DNA from 4 places in the Marinobacterium sp. NO-S09 genome. Region 1 is predicted to be linked to each of the others. Evidence: predicted binding sites of a transcription regulator. Region 1 holds the regulator's gene; each other region holds the start of a gene.
The links. The regulator sigma-54, encoded in region 1, starts transcription at its own class of promoters, with help from an activator protein. The targets are predictions, from matches to a motif close to TGGCACNNNNNTTGCTNT.
Positions count from the first base shown of each region.

Region 1 (4,666 bases):
TTCCAGCAGGTGTGCCACCTCAACGGGCTTGAGTCCCTTGTTGAGCATGAATCTGAGCTGCTGCAGTTCGCCGACTTCGAGAGCGGCACTGAGGGTTTCCAGGTTGGAAAGCTGATCCTGCTGGCTCATGGCGCTGGTTTCCGGTGCTGAAGGTGAAGAGGTAAAGCGGTTTGTTTATTCGGGTTCGTCGAAGCGGTTATTGATCAGGGATTCGAGTGCACTCAGGGCGTGATGTTCGTCCTGACCCTGGATGCGGAGTTCGATTTCGGTGCCTTTGCTGGCGGCCAGCATCATCACCGACATGATACTTTTGCCATCAATTTCCCGGTCATCACGGGCAATGCGAATATCGGAGTCGAACTGGTTGGCCGTGGTGACGAGTTTAGCCGCTGCACGGGCGTGCAGGCCAAGTTTGTTGATAATCGTCAGGCGTTTTTCAACCATGCTAGCTTCAGTCCGACCCAGGCTGTCTTAGTTCACGGTGCAATATCTGGACATTATCCATAAGCGTGCGGAAATGGCCAGCAAGCTGTTCGCAAACATAGACAGAGCGGTGCTGGCCGCCGGTACAGCCGATACCGATGGTGATATAGCTGCGGTTATTGGCGCGGAAGCGGGGCAGCCATTTTTCCACGAACTGGCGGATATCGGTCACCATTTCAGTGACATCCTCGTATCCGGACAGAAAGTCGATCACTTCCTGGTCGCGCCCTGTGTGGCGGCGCAGCTCGGGCACCCAATAGGGGTTGGGCAGGGAGCGCACATCGAAAGTGAAATCCACATCCAGTGGCACGCCGTGCTTGAAACCGAATGACTCGAACTGCAGCGACAGTTCCTGTTCCGTGCGCCCGGCGACGCGCAGTTTGACTTCATCACGCAGCTCATACAGAGACAGGCGTGTGGTATCGATGCGCAGGTCGGCCTGGGTGGCAATGGGCTCCAGCAGCTCGCGTTCGTTGCGAATGGACTGCTGCAGGCTCTGGTTATTGTCGCTCAGAGGGTGACGGCGGCGTGTGGCATTGTAGCGGCGCAACAAGGTGGCCTCGCCGGCGTCAAGAAACAGGGTTTCGATGCCCAGGTTCGGCAGCTTCTGCAGCTGGGCCATGATCTCGGGGAACTGCTGCAGGTTGCTGGGCTGGTTGCGGGCATCAATGCTGACGGCAATTTTGCTGATTGGCTGGGGATCGGCCAGCATCAGCTTGATCAAGTCAGGCAGCAGCAGGGCAGGCAGGTTGTCGATGCAGTAGAAGCCGACGTCTTCCAGTACCTGAAGTGCCGTACTTTTACCTGATCCCGAGCGACCACTGAGCACAACCAGGCGCATGCTCAATGCTCCTGGCAGAGCTGTTGGACGCGCTCCAGCAGATCATCGGCACTGCCGCAGGCTCGCAGCGAGTCCCGCGTTTCCGAATGGTTGAACAGTTCAGCCAATCCCGCCAGGGTTTGCAGATGTTCTTCGGCGCCTTCTTCCGGGACCAGCAGCAGGCACACCAGATCAACCGGGCGATTATCGATGGCATCGAAATCGATCGGGCTGGTCAGTGTCATCAGCAGTCCAACGGCCTTGTGTACGCCGGCCATACGACAGTGAGGAATGGCGACGCCTTCACCGATACCGGTGCTGCCCAGGCGTTCACGATTGATAAGGCCGCTGAAGATATCTTCAGCGGCCGGGCCATCCAACTGCTCTGCAATGGTTTGGCTGGCGAGTTCGAGAACCCGCTTTTTGCTGACTACATCGACGTGGCAGAGTGTGCGCGATGGGGTCAGCAGTTCTGATAGTTGCATGTGGTTACGTGCTGCTACCGGTTATTTGTGGGATTTCATCTTTTCTTTGTGCTTGATGATCTGACGATCGAGCTTGTCGACCATGCCGTCGATGGCGGCATACATGTCGTCGTGTTCGTTCGCAGCAAAGACTTCACCGCCGGCGAGGTGGATGTTGGCCTCGGATTTCTGGCGCTGTTTCTCTACGCTAAGGGTGACCTGTGCATTGGTGATGTTGTCGAAGTGACGTTCCAGACGATCAAACTTGTTACGTACATAGTCATTCAGGGCATCAGTCAGTTCGACATGGTGGCCAGTGATGTTGATCTGCATAGGTTTTTCTCCTTCTCATAGGGGTGCAGCAGATGCACCGCCTTCACTCTCATTAAACCAGACGCTTGCGCTCATTAGAAGGCGGAATGTGCATTGCCTCCCGATATTTTGCAACGGTACGGCGGGCAACGTTAATGCCCTGTTCCTTGAGTAGCTGTGCGATTTTGTTGTCACTCAGCGGTTTGGCTGTATTTTCATCATTGATCAGCTTCTTGATCAATGCGCGGATGGCGGTAGACGAGGCGGCTCCGCCATCGGAAGTACCCACATGGCTGGAGAAAAAGTACTTTAGCTCGAAGATGCCACGCGGTGTGTGCATGTATTTCTGGGTGGTAACGCGCGAGATGGTGGATTCGTGCATGTCGACCGCTTCGGCGATGTCATGCAGAACCATCGGTTTCATGCCCTCGTCACCTTCTTCAAAGAAGTCGATCTGGCGCGCCACGATCTCCGTGGTGACCTTGAGCAGTGTTTCGTTGCGGCTGGCCAGGCTCTTGAGGAACCAGCGTGCTTCCTGCAGGTGGTTCTTCAGGTAGGTGTTGTCGGCGCTGTTATCGGCGCGGCGCACCAGGTCGGCATACTGGCTGTTGATCTTGAGCTTGGGTGAGGCCTCATTGTTGAGGCTCACGGTCCACTGGCCCTGCTGTTTGCGCACCAGTACATCCGGGATGACATACTGCGCGGCTTCAGGGCTGATGATGCCGCCGGGCTTGGGGTTCAGGCTCTGGATCAGGCTGATGACCTGTTGCAGTTCCGGCTCCTTCAGGCGCATGCGGCGCATCAATGTGCGGTAGTCGTGGCTGCCCAGCAGATTAAGATGGTCGCGCACCAGGCGGATCGCATAGGGGCGCAATGGAGTATCTTCGGGCAGTTGCAGCAGCTGCAGACGCAAGCATTCATTGAGGTCGCGGGCACAGACACCGGTCGGATCAAACTGCTGCAGGCGGTGCAGCACGGCTTCCACTTCATCCAGCTCCGCATCCGCAAAGTCCTCGGGCTGGTGATTCTGGAAATGCTCCAGCAGATCCTCGGTACTGGTGGTGAGGTAGCCATCGGCATCCACCGAGTCAATGATGGCCAGCGCGATCTGGTAATCGGTCTCACTCATGGGGGTGAGGTTGAGCTGCCACAACAGGTGATCCTGCAGGCTGTCTTCCATGGTGTCATTGTCGCCCGGCGACCAGTCGTCATCACGGGGCTGGGACGGTGTGCTCTGGTGCTGGAAGGTGTCATCCCAGCTGCTGTCCGTGGTCAGCTCGGCCGGAATCTGATCATTCCAGTGATCTTCGGGCTGGTCATCACTCCAGTTGTCGTCACTGTCAGCGTTGTCGCTGGTGCTGGCGGTTTCCCGGCTGGACGTGTTGTCCGCTGAGTCGCTGTCCTGACGGTCGCTGTCCGCCTCGGCGGCCTGATGAGTCTCATGCTCCTCTTCGGCTTCCAGCAGGGGGTTGCTGTCCAGCGCCTCCTGAATCTCCTGTTGGAGGTCCAGCGAGGAAAGCTGCAGCAGGCGGATTGCCTGTTGCAACTGAGGGGTCATGGTCAGCTGTTGGCCGATCTTGAGTTGTAAGGATTGTTTCATAAACGACTGCCAATTGAACTGCTAGGAAGACTCCCGGGGGAAAGCCGCTAAAGCGAGAACTGCTCGCCCAGATAGGCACGACGGACTTGTTGATCCGCCAGGATCACCTCCGGGGTACCCTGTGCCAATATGCCTCCTTCACTGACGATATAGGCTTGTTCACAGATATCAAGCGTCTCACGCACGTTGTGGTCTGTGATCAATACACCGATACCGCGTGATTGCAGGTGGCGAATGGTCTGCTTGATGTCACTGACCGATATGGGGTCAACGCCGGCAAAGGGCTCATCCAGCAGAATAAAATCAGGTTCTGTTGCCAGGGCGCGGGCGATCTCTACCCGTCGACGTTCGCCGCCGGAAAGCGACATGCCCAGGCTGTCTTTCAGATGGGTGATATGAAACTCTTCCAGCAGCTCTTCCAGCAGGGCCTTGCGGCGGCTGGCATCGAGCTCGGGTCGGGTTTCCAGTATCGCCATCAGATTATCGCGCACGCTGAGTTTGCGAAACACCGAAGCTTCCTGAGGCAGGTAGCCAATACCGCGTCGCGCACGCTCGTGCATGGGCATGCGGGTGACATCATCCTCGGTGATCATGATCTGGCCCCGGTCAGCCGGGATCAGGCCCACAATCATGTAAAAACAGGTGGTTTTGCCGGCGCCGTTGGGGCCCAGCAGGCCGACTATCTGGCCGCTGTCCACGTGCAGGGAAACGTCACGTACGACTTCGCGACCCTTATAGCTTTTGGCAAGATTGCGGGCTTCCAGACGTTTGGTGGGTGCTGTCATTAATTTGAATCCGTCCGCGGCTGGATGACCATGCGTACACGTTCGCCATTGGCGTCATCACTGCCGAAGGCATTTACCACGGCTTTTTCCATGTTGTAGACGATACGCTCACCGGAAAATGAATCCTGACCCTGATCGACGCGGGCAGATTCGGTGATGGTCACTTCCTGGCGATTAACCTGGTAGTCCATACGCAGGCCGT
Region 1 is NZ_CP168954.1:3,810,032-3,814,697, reverse strand. Features, by position in the region: gene mgtE (magnesium transporter) at 1-129, opposite strand, end outside; gene O3C79_RS17600 (HPr family phosphocarrier protein) at 175-444, opposite strand; gene rapZ (RNase adapter RapZ) at 452-1,324, opposite strand; gene O3C79_RS17590 (PTS sugar transporter subunit IIA) at 1,327-1,788, opposite strand; gene hpf (ribosome hibernation-promoting factor, HPF/YfiA family) at 1,810-2,100, opposite strand; gene O3C79_RS17580 (RNA polymerase factor sigma-54) at 2,153-3,679, opposite strand; gene lptB (LPS export ABC transporter ATP-binding protein) at 3,727-4,464, opposite strand; gene lptA (lipopolysaccharide transport periplasmic protein LptA) at 4,464-4,666, opposite strand, start outside.

Region 2 (4,666 bases), 1.1 Mb from region 1:
CTGGTGGAAGACAAGGACACCCTGATGCACCAGCTGGGGCAGAAACAGCTACACCTGATTCTGCAGACACCGCTGGACAGTCTTCCCGCACCCCTGCAGAGCTTCAACCTGGAACTCAGTGAAGACGGCAGCCAACTGACCTTCACCTTTGATGCCCACCAGGAAACCAGCGGCATTGCCGAGCTGCTCAGCAGCCTCAGTGAACAGGGCATCGCCCTCAAGGACCTTCAGTCCAAGCAAAGCTCTCTGGAAGATATTTTCGTCAACCTCGTTCACCGCCCGGAGGCGTCCGCATGAACCTCAATGGCGTTCGCGCTATCTACAAATTCGAGATGAACCGCACTCGCCGCACCCTGATGCAGAGCGTGATTTCGCCGGTGCTGTCGACCTCGCTCTATTTCATCGTGTTCGGCACCGCCATCGGCTCGCGCATGGGCGAGATCGACGGCGTTAGCTACGGGGCGTTCATTATTCCCGGCCTGTTGATGCTGTCACTGCTGAGCGAGAGTATTTCCAACGCTTCCTTCGGCATCTTCTTCCCCAAGTTTTCCGGCACCATCTATGAGGTGCTGTCGGCCCCGGTGTCCTCATTCGAGATTATCGCCGGGTATGTGGGGGCGGCCGCAACCAAGTCGTTAATTATCGGCACGCTGATACTGCTCACGGCACGGCTGTTTGTGGACTACAGCATCGCCCACCCGTTCTGGATGCTGGCGTTCCTGCTGCTGACAGCGCTCACCTTCAGCCTGTTCGGCTTTATCATCGGCGTCTGGGCCAACGACTTCCAGCAGCTGCAGATCATCCCGCTGATGGTGATCACCCCGCTGACTTTCCTTGGCGGTGCCTTCTACTCCATCAACATGCTGCCCGAGCCCTGGCAGACACTGACTCTGTTCAACCCCGTGGTCTATCTGATTAATGGCTTCCGCTGGGCCTTCTATGGCGTGGCCGATGTGCATATGGGCCTGAGCCTGGGCATGACGCTGCTGTTCCTGCTGATCTGCCTGTCCGTGGTCTGGTGGATCTTCCGCACCGGCTACCGTATCAAGCCCTGAGCCACCAACTTTTTTACGGATAGTGCCGCCCCCGATGCGGCGTGTACTATCCGGCCTACTATCACCGGAACGACATTGGAGAGTTGTAGATGAGCGTTAAACTCGCCCCGACCCTGACGCTGGCCAACGGCGTCGAAATCCCCCAGCTGGGGCTGGGTACCTGGCCGATGAACGATGCCGAAGCCAGCCAGGCTGTGACCACGGCGCTGGAGCTGGGTTATCGCCTGATCGACACGGCGGAGAACTACGAGAATGAACGCGGTGTTGGCAAGGGTATCCGCAATGCGTCCATCCCGCGTGAACAGGTGTTTGTGACCACCAAATTCAACCGCCAATGGCACAGCTTTGATGGCGCGCGGGAAGCCTGCGAAGCCAGCCTGCAGCGTCTCGGGCTGGACTATATCGACCTGCTGCTGATCCACTGGCCCAACCCGGATCAGGACCGCTTCCTCGAAGCCTTTCTGGGCCTGATGAACCTGCTCGACAAGGGGCTGGTCCGGGCGATTGGTACGTCCAACTTCAAGCCGGCCCATCTGCAGCGCTTGCTTGATCTGGGACTGGCACCGCATCTGAACCAGATCCAGCTGGACCCTTACCACCGCCGCGACGACCTGATCGCCCTGCACCAACAGCAGGGTATCCAGACGCAGGCCTGGCGCCCGTTGGGCTGTGGTGGCGACATGCTGAACGACCCCGTGATCACGGGCATCGCGGCGCAGCACCAGCACACCACGGCGCAAATCGTGCTGCGCTGGGCCATGCAGCAGGGCATCGCCGCCGCACCCAAGTCCGCCAATCCGCAACGCATGGCGGAAAACCTGAACCTGTTCGACTTTGAGCTCAGCACTGAGGAGATGGCGGCGCTGGATCAGCTCGGACGTGACGATCCTGACATGCTGGATGCGGACAACTTCGGTCACTGACCGAGACTGCCACCTCAGCGATCTTCGCCTTCCAGGCAGGCAAGGGTGAGCGGGTCACGCTCACCCTTGTAGTACTTATCCAGTATCTGCTCAAACACAGATCCGGCCTCATCCACCTGCGCAAACAGGGTCGCGCAGGAGCGCAATTTCAGGTCATCCGGCGAGCCCATAATCGCATGGGCACTCACCCCTTCCAGCGCCAGCAACGCTTCGCAGCACTCACGCAGCCGGGCGCCCAACACCGGGTGCTGCAGATAGGCACGCGCCTCTTCAATACCGGGGATGCCATAACGCCTGGCCATGCCGCTGCGCCCCAGTGCGCTCAGTTGCGGCAGGATAAACCAGATCCAGTGACTGCGTTTACGCCCCGCCCGCAGCTCGGCCAGCGCCTGTGGATACACGCTTGCCTGCGCCTGCACAAAGGCGTCCAGTGAAAAGGGTTCCTGCATCGTCATCAGCCTGTCATCGGACTTTGTACTACTTTGATTAAGTGTAGCGAAGTGTTCGCGTACACAGCTGCGGCTGTCACGATTAATCAATATGGCCTGCAAATTGCTGAGTAAAACCTAATCACCCTTCTGTGAACCGGGGAATTCGCGTTTTCACAGTTTTCCCTGCCCCACGGGCCAGCAAGAGCCTGAAGGGTGCACACAACCGGACAGCACTGCTTCTTTTTGGTGCATTCCTGAGCCTCAGCATGACAAGCAGGTTTGGCTATGACGATGGATTGGAAAGCGTACGACCCGAACGGGTATTTTGATGAGCTAATCGATGCCAAGGGCGGTGTTCGCCCACCAGCACGCCAGTTGATTCAATGCCTGGACTCCCTCCCCCCCGAAGAGATCGAATCACGCCGGCAGATGGCCGAAGCCACGATTCAGGAGATGGGGGTCAGTTTTACCGTCTACACCGGCGAAGGCACCATCGACCGTGCCTGGCCCTTTGATATCATTCCGCGCACCATTTCCGCCAGCCAGTGGCGCACCACGGCGGCCGGTCTGGAGCAGAGGCTGAAAGCGCTCAACCTGTTTATCAACGATCTCTACCACGATCAGCAGATTCTCAAAGACGGCATCATCCCCAGCGAGATCATTCTGGAATCGAAGAACTTCCGCCCGGAATGTGTCGGCATCTCGCCGCCGCTGAATGTCTGGGCCCATATCTGCGGTACCGACCTGGTCCGCGATGGTGATGGCGAGTTCTACGTGCTGGAAGATAACCTGCGTGTGCCATCCGGCGTGTCCTACATGCTGGAGAACCGCGCGATCACCAAGCGCGTGCTGCCCGAGCTGTTCGAGCAGGACGACATCCTGCCGGTCACCGATTACTGTGCCCAGCTGTTCGACATGCTCAAATCCCTGTCGCCACGGGATGTGCGTAAACCCGTCATCGTGGTACTGACCCCCGGCATATTCAACTCCGCCTATTTCGAGCACACCTTCCTGGCTCAGCAGATGGGCGTCGAGCTGGTCGAGGGTTCGGATCTGGTGGTGGATGAAAAGGATTGCGTTTACATGCGCACCATCAGCGGCCTGGAACGGGTGGATGTGATCTACCGCCGCATTGACGATCTGTTCCTCGACCCTGAGGTGTTCGAAAAGGATTCCGTTCTGGGCGTACCGGGGCTGATGCGGGCCTGGCAGAAAGGCAAGGTCGCACTGGCCAATGCACCGGGTGCCGGCGTGGCCGATGACAAGGTAGTGTATGCCTATGTCCCCGAGATTATCCGCTACTACCTGAACGAAGAGCCGATCATCAAGAACGTGGAAACTTACCTCTGTGATGATCCCGAACAGCGTGCCTATGTGTTGGAGAATCTGGACAAACTGGTGGTGAAGCCCGCCAACGAGTCCGGCGGCTACGGCATGCTGGTGGGACCTCACTCCACCAAGAAGGAACAGGCCCAGTTCGCCAAGCTGATTCAGGACAACCCGCGCAACTACATCGCCCAGCCCACACTGGCCCTCTCCACTGCCCCGACCTTGGTTGAACAGGGACGACTGGAACCGCGCCATCTGGATCTGCGCCCCTTCATCCTGCAGGGCAAGGAGACCTACGTGACCACCGGCGGGCTGACCCGTGTGGCCATGAAAAAGGGCTCACTGGTGGTGAACTCCTCCCAGGGTGGGGGAAGCAAGGACACCTGGATTGTTGCCGGCGGGGAGGAATAAACAATGCTGTCAAAAGTTGCCGAACGTCTTTACTGGGCCGCCCGCTATCTGGAGCGCGTGGAAAATACTGCCCGCCTGGTGGGTGTCTACGACAAGTTGCTGTTCGACCTGCCACGTGATGTGAATATCAGCTGGTACAGCCTGGTCGAGTTGAACAGCGCCACCGGCCCCTTTGAAGAGCGCTATCAGGTTCGCAGCGAGCACAATGTGGTCAAGTTCATGCTGGCCGACGATACCAACCCCAGCTCCATGCTCACCGCGTTGAGCATGCTGCGCGAGAACATCCGCACCAGCCGTGATGTGCTGCCGGTGGAAAGCTGGGAACATATCAACGAGCTCTACCTGTACGCGCAGAACAATATCCGTCTGGGCATCAACCGCAGTCAGCGCCATGAGTTTCTGGACCAGATCGTGTGCCGCTGCCAGATGTTCTTCGGCATGCTGTCCGGCACCATGAGCCACGACGCCCCCTGGCAGTTCGTCAAACTGGGGCGGGATCTGGAGCGCGCGGATATGA
Region 2 is NZ_CP168954.1:750,449-755,114, reverse strand. Features, by position in the region: gene O3C79_RS03655 (ABC transporter ATP-binding protein) at 1-297, shown strand, start outside; gene O3C79_RS03650 (ABC transporter permease) at 294-1,055, shown strand; gene O3C79_RS03645 (aldo/keto reductase) at 1,145-1,978, shown strand; gene O3C79_RS03640 (DUF1810 domain-containing protein) at 1,993-2,427, opposite strand; gene O3C79_RS03635 (circularly permuted type 2 ATP-grasp protein) at 2,695-4,149, shown strand; gene O3C79_RS03630 (alpha-E domain-containing protein) at 4,153-4,666, shown strand, end outside.
Region 2: O3C79_RS03635 (circularly permuted type 2 ATP-grasp protein) is a predicted target of sigma-54. The motif match lies at 2,520-2,537, and genes of this name have one in related genera.

Region 3 (4,666 bases), 1.1 Mb from region 1:
AGTTTGAACGACTAGCACTCGCTGGCTTGCCCCTCATGTATGGCATTGAAATAGCGCCCCGGTGACACCCCCAACGCTTTCCTGAACATGGCGACAAAGGCGCTGGGGCTGCGATAACCCAGCCCGAGTGATACGTTCAGTACGGATTCGCCCTGGCCAAGCCGCTCAACCGCCTGTTGCAGCCGGGCCTGTTGTCGCCACTGTTGGTACGTCATGCCGGTTTCACGCACAAACAGGCGGCGCAGGGTTCGCTCGCTGGCACCCACACGGTTGGCCCAATAGGCCAGATCGGTATCCGCATCCGATGGCGCGAGCATGCTCTGCATGATCGGCTGCAGGCGACGATCTTCAGACAAGGGCAGGTGCAAACGCGAGGGTTTCAGGGCTTCCAGCTCATCAAGAATAACGGCACACACGCGGCTGGCAGGGCTGTCGGGGGCATAGGTATCGCCGAAGTCCGCCACCCGCATGATCAGTTCCCGCAATAGCGGCGAGACTTCCACCACGCTGCATTGGCCGGGAAAACGGTTCAGGTAGGTGGGGTCAATAAACAGGTGACGGATCTCCGATGTCACCGCCGGGCTCACCGAATGATGGATGCCGCCCGGTATCCAGACCGCCTGAGAGGGCGGAATCACCCAGCTGCCGTCATCCGTCTGTACCTTGATCACCCCCGTGGACGCATAGGCCAGTTGTCCCCGCGGGTGGCTGTGGAAATCAAACTCGAAATCCGTCTGGATACGGTTCTGCATGCCCAGAATGGGCAGTGCCGGGTCGAGGATAAAGCCTCGTTTGGAACGGCAGTGCTGGCGCGGTGCAGTGAAGATGGCGGTCATGATGTCCGTTTCTCGATATGAAATGGCATTCTATCGACTTCAACCCTAGCGCCACTGAGGCAGAATAGCGAGATGCATCTGTTGAGGGGTTGGATATGGTCAGGGATTTGAAACGCTCACAGTGGGTCGCGCTGATATTGATTCCGCTGCTGTCGGCGCTGCTTGTTTTCACACCGGCGGCACAACTGTTTACGGGTAAGCAGTTGCCGACGGCGTTGCTGGTGATGGCCGGCATGGTGCTCTTTGCCACCAGTGCGTTGCCGGAGTTTATCAGTGCGCTGGTGATTCTGGTGCTGGCGATGTTGCTGTCGCTGGCACCGGCCGAAGTGGTCTTCTCCGGCCTCACCTCTACCGCCTGTTGGTTGATTGTGTCGGGCATGATTATCGGTATCGCCATTACCGAAACCGGGCTGGCACAACGGATCTCCAGCCGTTTTACCCGCTACCTGGACAGCAGCTATGCACGTCTGATTACCGGTATCGTGCTGATGGGCGTGATGCTGGGGTTTGTCATGCCCTCATCCGTGGGCCGTGTGATGCTGTTTATCCCCATCGCGCTGGTGATTGCTGAAAACCTTGGCTTCGCCAAAGGCAGCAAGGGGCAGCAGGGTGTGGTGTTGGCCGCGGCTTTCGGCTGTCATCTGCCCACCTTTGCCATCCTGCCGGCCAATATCCCCAATATGATCATGATCGGCTCTTCGGAGAGCATTCACGGCTGGACGCCGATGTTCACCGAGTACCTGTTGCTGCACTTTCCGGTGCTGGGCGCATTAAAAGCGGTTCTGCTGATTGTGTTGATCCTCAAGCTCTACCCGGATACGCCTCAGCGCATGGCACCGGTGCAGAGCAATGGAGGCTTCAGTGGCCGGGAAAGCCGGTTGCTGGTGATCATGCTGGCCACGCTTGGGTTCTGGCTTACGGACTCGGTGCACCATATTTCTGCCGCCTGGATAGGGCTGGCGGCGGCGACCCTGCTGTTGTTGCCGGGCGTGGGGATGGTGTCGACCAAGAGTTTCAACGAGAAGATCAACCTCAGCTCGATTCTGGTGGTGGCAGGGCTGTTGGGGATTGCCAGTTTGATCAATTACAGCGAGATCAGTCAGGTTGTGGGGATGCGGGTATTGAACTGGCTGCCGCTGGCGCCGGGACAGGATGCACTGAATTTCTTCTCCCTGTCGCTGCTTGCCATGTTCACGGGTGTGGTGGCGACACTGGCCGGGGTGCCGGCAACGCTGACGCCGCTGGCCAGTCAGATCAGTGAGATGACGGGGTTCAGTCTGGAGGCCGTGCTGATGACCCAGGTATTTGGTTTTTCCACCATCGTGTTTACCTACCAGTCGGTGCCGCTGATGATGGCCATGCCACTGGCGGGTGTGCCGGTAATTCATGCGGCACGGCTCTGCCTGATTCTGGCAGTGCTCACGGTACTGATTCTGTTACCGCTGGATTACCTCTGGTGGCAGTGGCTGGGGTGGATCTAACCCACCTCGTTCAATAGCTCCAAAGTGTGACTCAGCCTGGCATGGGCTGAGTCCATCTCCAGCAGTTCCTGCAAAATCTCCGGCTCAAAGCGGATCACTCCAAACAACGCAAAGCTGAACGCGCTGTCGGATTTCTCCAACCAGTCAGTGGAATGGGCCACCCGCTCAATCACCTCCCGGGCACCCGGATCGGCATGTGCCAGTGCTTCCAGTCGGTGGGCAATCTTGTCGCGCAATATCCTGTTTTCCGCCTGCTCCTCCGGTGTGTCGATGCGGTCCGGGAAGGGCGTGCAGGCATGGATCTGGTATGGCAGCAGCTGCACTTCATGGTCACGGCGGTAGCGTTGCTCCACATGCACATTGAGCAGCATGCGCCCATCTTCAAGTGTTTCCAGCAGTTCGCAGCGGCCGGCACTGAATACATCATAGGGGCGGTAAGTGGCCTGGTTGGATGTCAGCGCCTGTTCCAGGTTTTCCGGGCGCTTTCCGGGGCTGACTTCCTTGCGCGGGTGGCAGATGGCAACCAGTGCATCGGTTTCAAGGCAGTGGTGAATCATTTCGCGGTAACGCGGCTCGAACACATGCAGTGGAAACAGGGTGCCAGGAAAGGTGACGCAGCCAGGGATGGGGAAAATACAGATGTCACTCATGGTTCTGCTCCTTTCGGTGGTGGGCGCTGAGTTGCCCGATACAGAGTTGCAAGGACCAATCGGCCAGGTGCTGTTCTTCACCCGTGCTGGCATCAGCATAGCGTTTTTCCGACTGGCGCGATGTAATCCATTCCTGTCGGGCAAAAAAAATTGTGCCGGGGCCTATTAATAAGCGTTGCACAATATTGTCGTTATCTTGCGCTGAAATGGTGCAAAAGGTGTGCAAAATTGCACCAGTGGAGGGCGAAAAATGCTTTCAGGCTGTCTGAAATGACTTAGCCCATTCGTCGAATGTGCTTTCAATTGAGTTGGTTAATGCCGACAAACGCTGCTATAGATTAAGGCCGGAATATTAAGGAGTTGTGGCACGGCCTTTGCTAATTCCAATAAGAATAAACTGAGTGTCTCAATGAGAGGACTAGCTCCATGCGTAAAAAGGATATCTTGGCGATCACTACCCTGGCAGCAACCCTGACAGCGGGCGCAGCCAGCGTTCAAGCAGCGACTCTGGATGACGTAAAATCACGCGGAACACTCACCTGCGGGGTCAGCACCGGCCTGGCGGGCTTCTCTGAAAAAGACGAAAACGGCAAATGGAGCGGTCTGGACGTGGATGTCTGCCGTTCGGTCGCCGCAGCGGTGCTGGGCGATGCGGATGCGGTTCAGTTCAAGCCGCTGACGGCCAAAGAGCGTTTCACCGCGCTGGTGTCCGGTGAGGTCGACATGCTGTCGCGCAACACCACCTGGACACACACCCGTGATACCTCTCTGGGGATCAACTTCGCCGGTACCAACTTCTACGATGGTGCCAGCTTCATGGTAATGAAGGATCTGGGCGTGAGCAGCGCGCTGGAACTGGACGGCGCCAACGCCTGTATCCAGGCGGGTACGTCTACCGAGCTGGCCATTGCGGACTTTTTCCGTCAGCACGGCATGTCCTACAAAGCGGTCACCTTCGACACGTCTGACCAGACCCGTCAGGGCTTTGAGTCCGGTCGCTGTGACTTCCTGACCTCCGATGGCTCCCAGCTGGCGGCACTGCGCGTTGGCCTGTCGAACCCGGCTAATGCGGTGATCCTGCCGGAAGTGATCTCCAAAGAGCCGTTGGGCCCCGTTGTCCGTCAGGGTGACGACCAGTGGTTCAACATCGTGAAATGGTCACTGAACGCCATGATCGAAGCTGAAGAGCAGGGTGTTACTTCTGCCAATGTGGATGACAAGCTCGCCAACGGTAATCCGGCCAACAAGCGTCTGCTGGGCGGTGAGGGTGAACTGGGTGCCAACCTGGGTCTGGAGGCGAACTGGGCGTATAACATTGTGAAGCAGGTCGGTAACTACGCCGAATCCTTCGAACGCAATGTGGGGATGGACTCTCCGTTGAAACTGGAGCGTGGTCTTAATGCCAGCTGGAAAGACGGCGGCATCATGTACTCACAGGCAATGCGCTAATCGTTGGACTAATACAGGGGAGCTCAAGCTCCCCTGTTGCTTTTGCTCCCACTTCAGGTCACTTCAATGTTTAAACAAAAAACCATTGAACAAACCAAGTCGGCTGCGCGTAAATCCGGCGGGAACGGCTCAGCGGCTTTCTACAATAACCCCAATATCCGCGCCCTGTTTTATCAGGTTCTGCTGGTCTTGGGCCTTGGTTACTTTTTCTATTCCGTCATCAGCAATGTCCTGGCCAATATGGAAGCCA
Region 3 is NZ_CP168954.1:776,861-781,526, forward strand. Features, by position in the region: gene O3C79_RS03765 (AraC family transcriptional regulator) at 12-836, opposite strand; gene O3C79_RS03770 (SLC13 family permease) at 932-2,317, shown strand; gene O3C79_RS03775 (LON peptidase substrate-binding domain-containing protein) at 2,314-2,967, opposite strand; gene O3C79_RS03780 (hypothetical protein) at 2,957-3,136, shown strand; gene O3C79_RS03785 (amino acid ABC transporter substrate-binding protein) at 3,394-4,416, shown strand; gene O3C79_RS03790 (amino acid ABC transporter permease) at 4,483-4,666, shown strand, end outside.
Region 3: O3C79_RS03785 (amino acid ABC transporter substrate-binding protein) is a predicted target of sigma-54. The motif match lies at 3,331-3,348, and genes of this name have one in related genera.

Region 4 (4,666 bases), 140 kb from region 1:
TACTGAACAGAATACGGTCAATCAGCGTTTTGGCTTTTTCCTCACCCAGCGCCTGATTAAGCATGGCGCGGATATAGCGGTCATTGTTGATACCAATGCCGGTCTGGTCACTGACCACGTTCATGAAGTCAGCCACTACCGCTTCAACACGGGACTGGGGCACATTGTCGAGCTGGGTCATGGCCTCGCCGATCTTCTGTACTTCCTTCGGCCCCAGGTGCTTGAGGATTTCGGCGGCATCAGACTCACCCAGGCTGATCAGCAGAATGGCTGCTTTCTGGATGTCGTTCAGTTCAGCATCACTGCTCATTATCGATTACCCACTGACGAACGGCCTGGGCCACTTTTTCCGGATCTTCTGCGACCATACTGCGAATGGCATTAAGCTGATAATCAAAACTCTCATTGGGCGTCGGCAAGATACCACGGTCGCCCCCGGTGCCCAGAGTAACCTTATCCTCGGATACATCCGCACCTTCCAGGCCTTCCAGATCCGCCGAAATTTCACCCGCCGGCCCCAGGGAGACGACATCCTTGGTTTTGCCGGCATCGGCCAGACTGCGCAGAATGGGGCGCAATACAAAGAAGACCAGAACCAGGACAAACAACGCAGCCATCACCTGTTTGATCAAATCCCAGAACCAGTCCTGCTCCCAGATGGCAGGATCTTCCATGCTGATGGGTTCATCCGGTACAAACGGCGAGTTAATCACGGTCACGCTGTCGCCCCGCACCGCCGAATAGCCCACGGCATTGCGTACCAGAGTTTGCAGCCGCTGCAATTCATTTTCCGACCAGGTCATGCGCTGGGCTTCGCCACTCTCGGGGTTGGTCGTCGTCAGGTCGTCCACCACGACAGCGACACTTAGGCGCTTGATCACGCCCGTCTGGTGACGGGTATAACTGAGAGTGCGGTCCAGCTCGTAGTTGCGTACAGCCTGCTCACGGCTGGACCCGGTCCCTGTAGCGCCAGCGGCATTGGCGGCGCCGACCGTACCGGGTTCAATCTGCTCGGGGACTTCATTCGGGCCAGGCGGCTGGTTGGTCAGCGCACCAGGCACACCTCGGGCCAGCTCACCCGCGGCACGCTTTTCTTCCAGCGTTTTCTCACTGCGCAGGGCCGGCAGGTCCGGGTTATAGATTTCATCGGCCTGCTCTACCTGGGTGAAATCAATATCGGTGGATACTTCGGCACGGAAGTTACCCAGCCCGACCACCGGCTGCAGAATGCTGTTGATGCGGTTAACCAGGGTCTGCTCGACCTGACGGGTGTACTCCAGCTGCTTGGCCGCCAGCACCACATCTTCATCCTGATCGCGAGTATTAAGCAGACGCCCCTTCTGATCCACAACGGTGACATCATCCACCGCCAATTCAGGAATGCTGGACGCGACCAGATTGGCAATGGCCGCAACCTGATCACGGGCCAGAGTACGGCCGGAAAACATTTCGATAAAGACAGAGGCGCGGGGTTTGCGCTGGTCTCGCACAAACACCGACTCTTTGGGCAAGGCCAGGTGTACACGGGCGGACCGCACCGCCAGAAGGCTACTGATAGTACGTGCCAACTCACCTTCCAGGCCACGCCGGAAGCGCGCATTCTCCATGAACTGACTGGTGCCCAGACCCTGTTCCTGCTCCAGCAGTTCAAAGCCGACGGTCTTGTCAGCGGTAAAACCCTCGGAGGCCAGTTTCAGGCGCGCCTGATGCACATGCTCTTCCGGCACCAGAATGGCACGGCCGTCGGTATCAAACTTGTAGGGAACGCTGTACAGCTTGAGTTGCTCGATGACTTCGTTGGCATCGGCAAAGTTGAGATTGGAGAACAACACCCGGTAGTCAGGCTTTTGCGACCAGAGCACCACGGCAAAACCGATGGCAATACTGGCAGCCAAACCGATCATAAGACCGAGCTGCCGCAGGATGCCCAGGCTATTGAAGCCGGTCATCAGACTGCCCTTGCCGCTTAATTGTGCTGCCGTGTTATCCATTTAATCCTGACCGCTGCCGAGTGTTAGATCGGCATCTTCATAACATCTTCATAAGCCGTGACCAGACGGTTGCGTACCTGGGTCATTGCCTGAAACGAAACTGAGGCTTTCTGCGCCTGAATCATCACCTGGGGCAGGTCTACCGAGGGGTCACCCTTCTCGTAGGCCGTGCGCAGACGGGATGCTTCAGACTGATGTTCGTTAACCTTGTCCACAGCGCTTTTGAGCAGATCGGCAAAGCCGCTGCTGTCGGCCTTGCTGATCCCGGACACCTGATTCAGCTCCGGTGCCTGCACGGGCGCCACGCCCTGCTGCATCTCCTGCCGAATCGTCCGCATCTGCGACAGCAGGCTGTTGATATCAGCACGTTCAATCATGCTATACCTCTCCTGTGCGGCAATATTTTGACATTATAGAGCCTGTCCTAACCTCATCAAGCCGGATAGTACACAAACCGACAATAGATTGACGATATGTCGGAAAAAGGCTCCTGCCCTGTGATGCAAGCAAAAAACGGGCCATACGGCCCGTTCTCTCAATTCAATATACAGGATTTGCCGCTCAGTAGATATTTTTCGGCGTTTCACCGTACTTCAGACGGACATACATCAAGGCAACCGTGATCGCATCACCCAACGCAGTATGTCGTTCAAGGATGGGGATATCCAATTTGCCGGCAATGGTATCGAAGCGCAGGTCCACGTCGCCACCGACATGCTTCCACTTGATGATGTCGTGGTAGACGTGGGACAGCTCAACCGCCTTGTTGGGCAGACCGAACCCCAGCTGGGGACGCAGAAACTTGTCCAGCACACGCACATCAAAGTTGACGTAATAGCCCAGAATGGGTCGGTTGCCGACAAACTCCAGCACCTGTTTCAACGCATCCTCAAGCTCGATACCATCAACCAGATCCTGCGCCCTGAGCTTGTGAATCTTGATGGAATCACCACTGAGACTGGCCGGCGGCTTGAGCTTGATATCCAGACGATCACTGGTAATGACCTTGCGGCCCTTAATCCGTACTGCACCGATCGACAGAATCTCGGCCTTTTTCACATCCAGACTGGTGGTTTCACAATCCAGGGATACGACCTCGTCACCCTTGTAAGGTTCGAACAGCTCCGCCCAGGGCCCTTCCCGATGCTCCTTGCGTTCCTTATAGCGCCTTATCGAGCGCGGAATGATCATCTGTATCAGCCTCCGAGGTGGTAGCGTGTTGCCAGGTGCTTCTTGAATCCCTTCACGACATGAAGAGCGTCGCGCAGCAGGTCACGTTCAAGCTTGTTTAATTGCTGCAGGTCGATCTGGTTAGGCGTGGGGTCCAGGCCATCTTCCTGCTCCTCCGCCCGACGGATCTGCTGACGCAGGCGCAGCTGGATAAACAGGGCCAGCGCCTCGGACAGATCACTGCCATGTTCGGCCTGCATGACCTTCTGCTCCACCAGCGTTTCAATGCGCTGAAAAGTATTGGTCTTGAGAATACGGTGCTCCAGTGCCAGGGTGCGCACGCCATGCACAATCGGGAAGATGCCGCCTTTTTTGATATCCAGCTGCCCCTTGTCCTTGAGGTTGCCGAAAAAGGTCAGTGGCGTATCAAACTCCACCGCCGCACGGGCAAAGTGGGAGAAGAACACATCATTGTTACGCAGGTGACGCAGGAACCAGTTGCGCGCCACCTTGAACAGGGCCTCATTGCCCGCTACAGGCTTTGCATCCACGGCAATGGCCAGGTTCATCTGAGCATTGCCTTCACAGGTGTCGGCCCAGTCACTCAGGTGCTGGGTCCAGTCCCCCACGGAGTTCACCCACTCCGGGTTGGATACCATGATATTGCCCGGGCAGGGTGGAAAACCGAACGAAATCAGGTTCTCGCTGAACCGGTTCAGGGTCTCCTGCATGCCGGGCCAGACCAGGTTTTCGCGGTAGATAAGGGCGTTATCCTGGTCGGTTTTCATGATCTGCTCACCACGCCCCTCCGACCCCATCACGATCAAACACACATGAGGCTGCATGTCTGCCGGAATAATCAGATCGAACAGCTTGGAAATAATACGGCCGTTCATGGCCGCCAGCAGATCCATGGTGAAGCGGATCTTCACTCCGGCGGAAATCAGCGCCTTGATCAGCTCGTTCAGGCCCTGAGCCGCTTCGCGCAATTGCTCGATGGTACCGGCGCGCTCGATACGCAAACCGATCACATGGGAATGGCTGGAGAAATAACTCAGTACATCGGTCAGCTCAACAACCCCGACCATGGACTGGCCATCCATTACCACGACCCTTTCAATCTGCTGCTGGGTCATCATGACCAGTGCATTGAACAGGTAATCTTCGTGATCGATAGTGATCAGACGGAAACTGGCCACATCGATGATATCGGTATCCAGCGGTTTCTCATTGATCACCACGGCATCCAGCAGGTCGGTGCCGGTCACCATGCCGTAACGGCCGCCTCGGCGTGCCAGCAGACAGTCGGACTTGTGCTGACGCATCAGCTCGGTCGCCTGCTTGATGCTGGTTCCCTGCTCCACCACCAGCGGCTCACGCACAGTGGCATCCGTGATGCGAGCCAGCATGAACTCGGCCATGTCCTGGTTGCCGCCGTGTTGCGCGACAATCTCTCTTTTTACCGCCAGGTTCTGCTGGAAGTAATCAGCAAACTGGGCATTGCT
Region 4 is NZ_CP168954.1:3,949,261-3,953,926, forward strand. Features, by position in the region: gene fliG (flagellar motor switch protein FliG) at 1-310, opposite strand, end outside; gene fliF (flagellar basal-body MS-ring/collar protein FliF) at 300-1,991, opposite strand; gene fliE (flagellar hook-basal body complex protein FliE) at 2,015-2,368, opposite strand; gene O3C79_RS18265 (3'-5' exonuclease) at 2,553-3,182, opposite strand; gene O3C79_RS18270 (putative nucleotidyltransferase substrate binding domain-containing protein) at 3,188-4,666, opposite strand, start outside.
Region 4: fliE (flagellar hook-basal body complex protein FliE) is a predicted target of sigma-54. The motif match lies at 2,495-2,512, and genes of this name have one in related genera.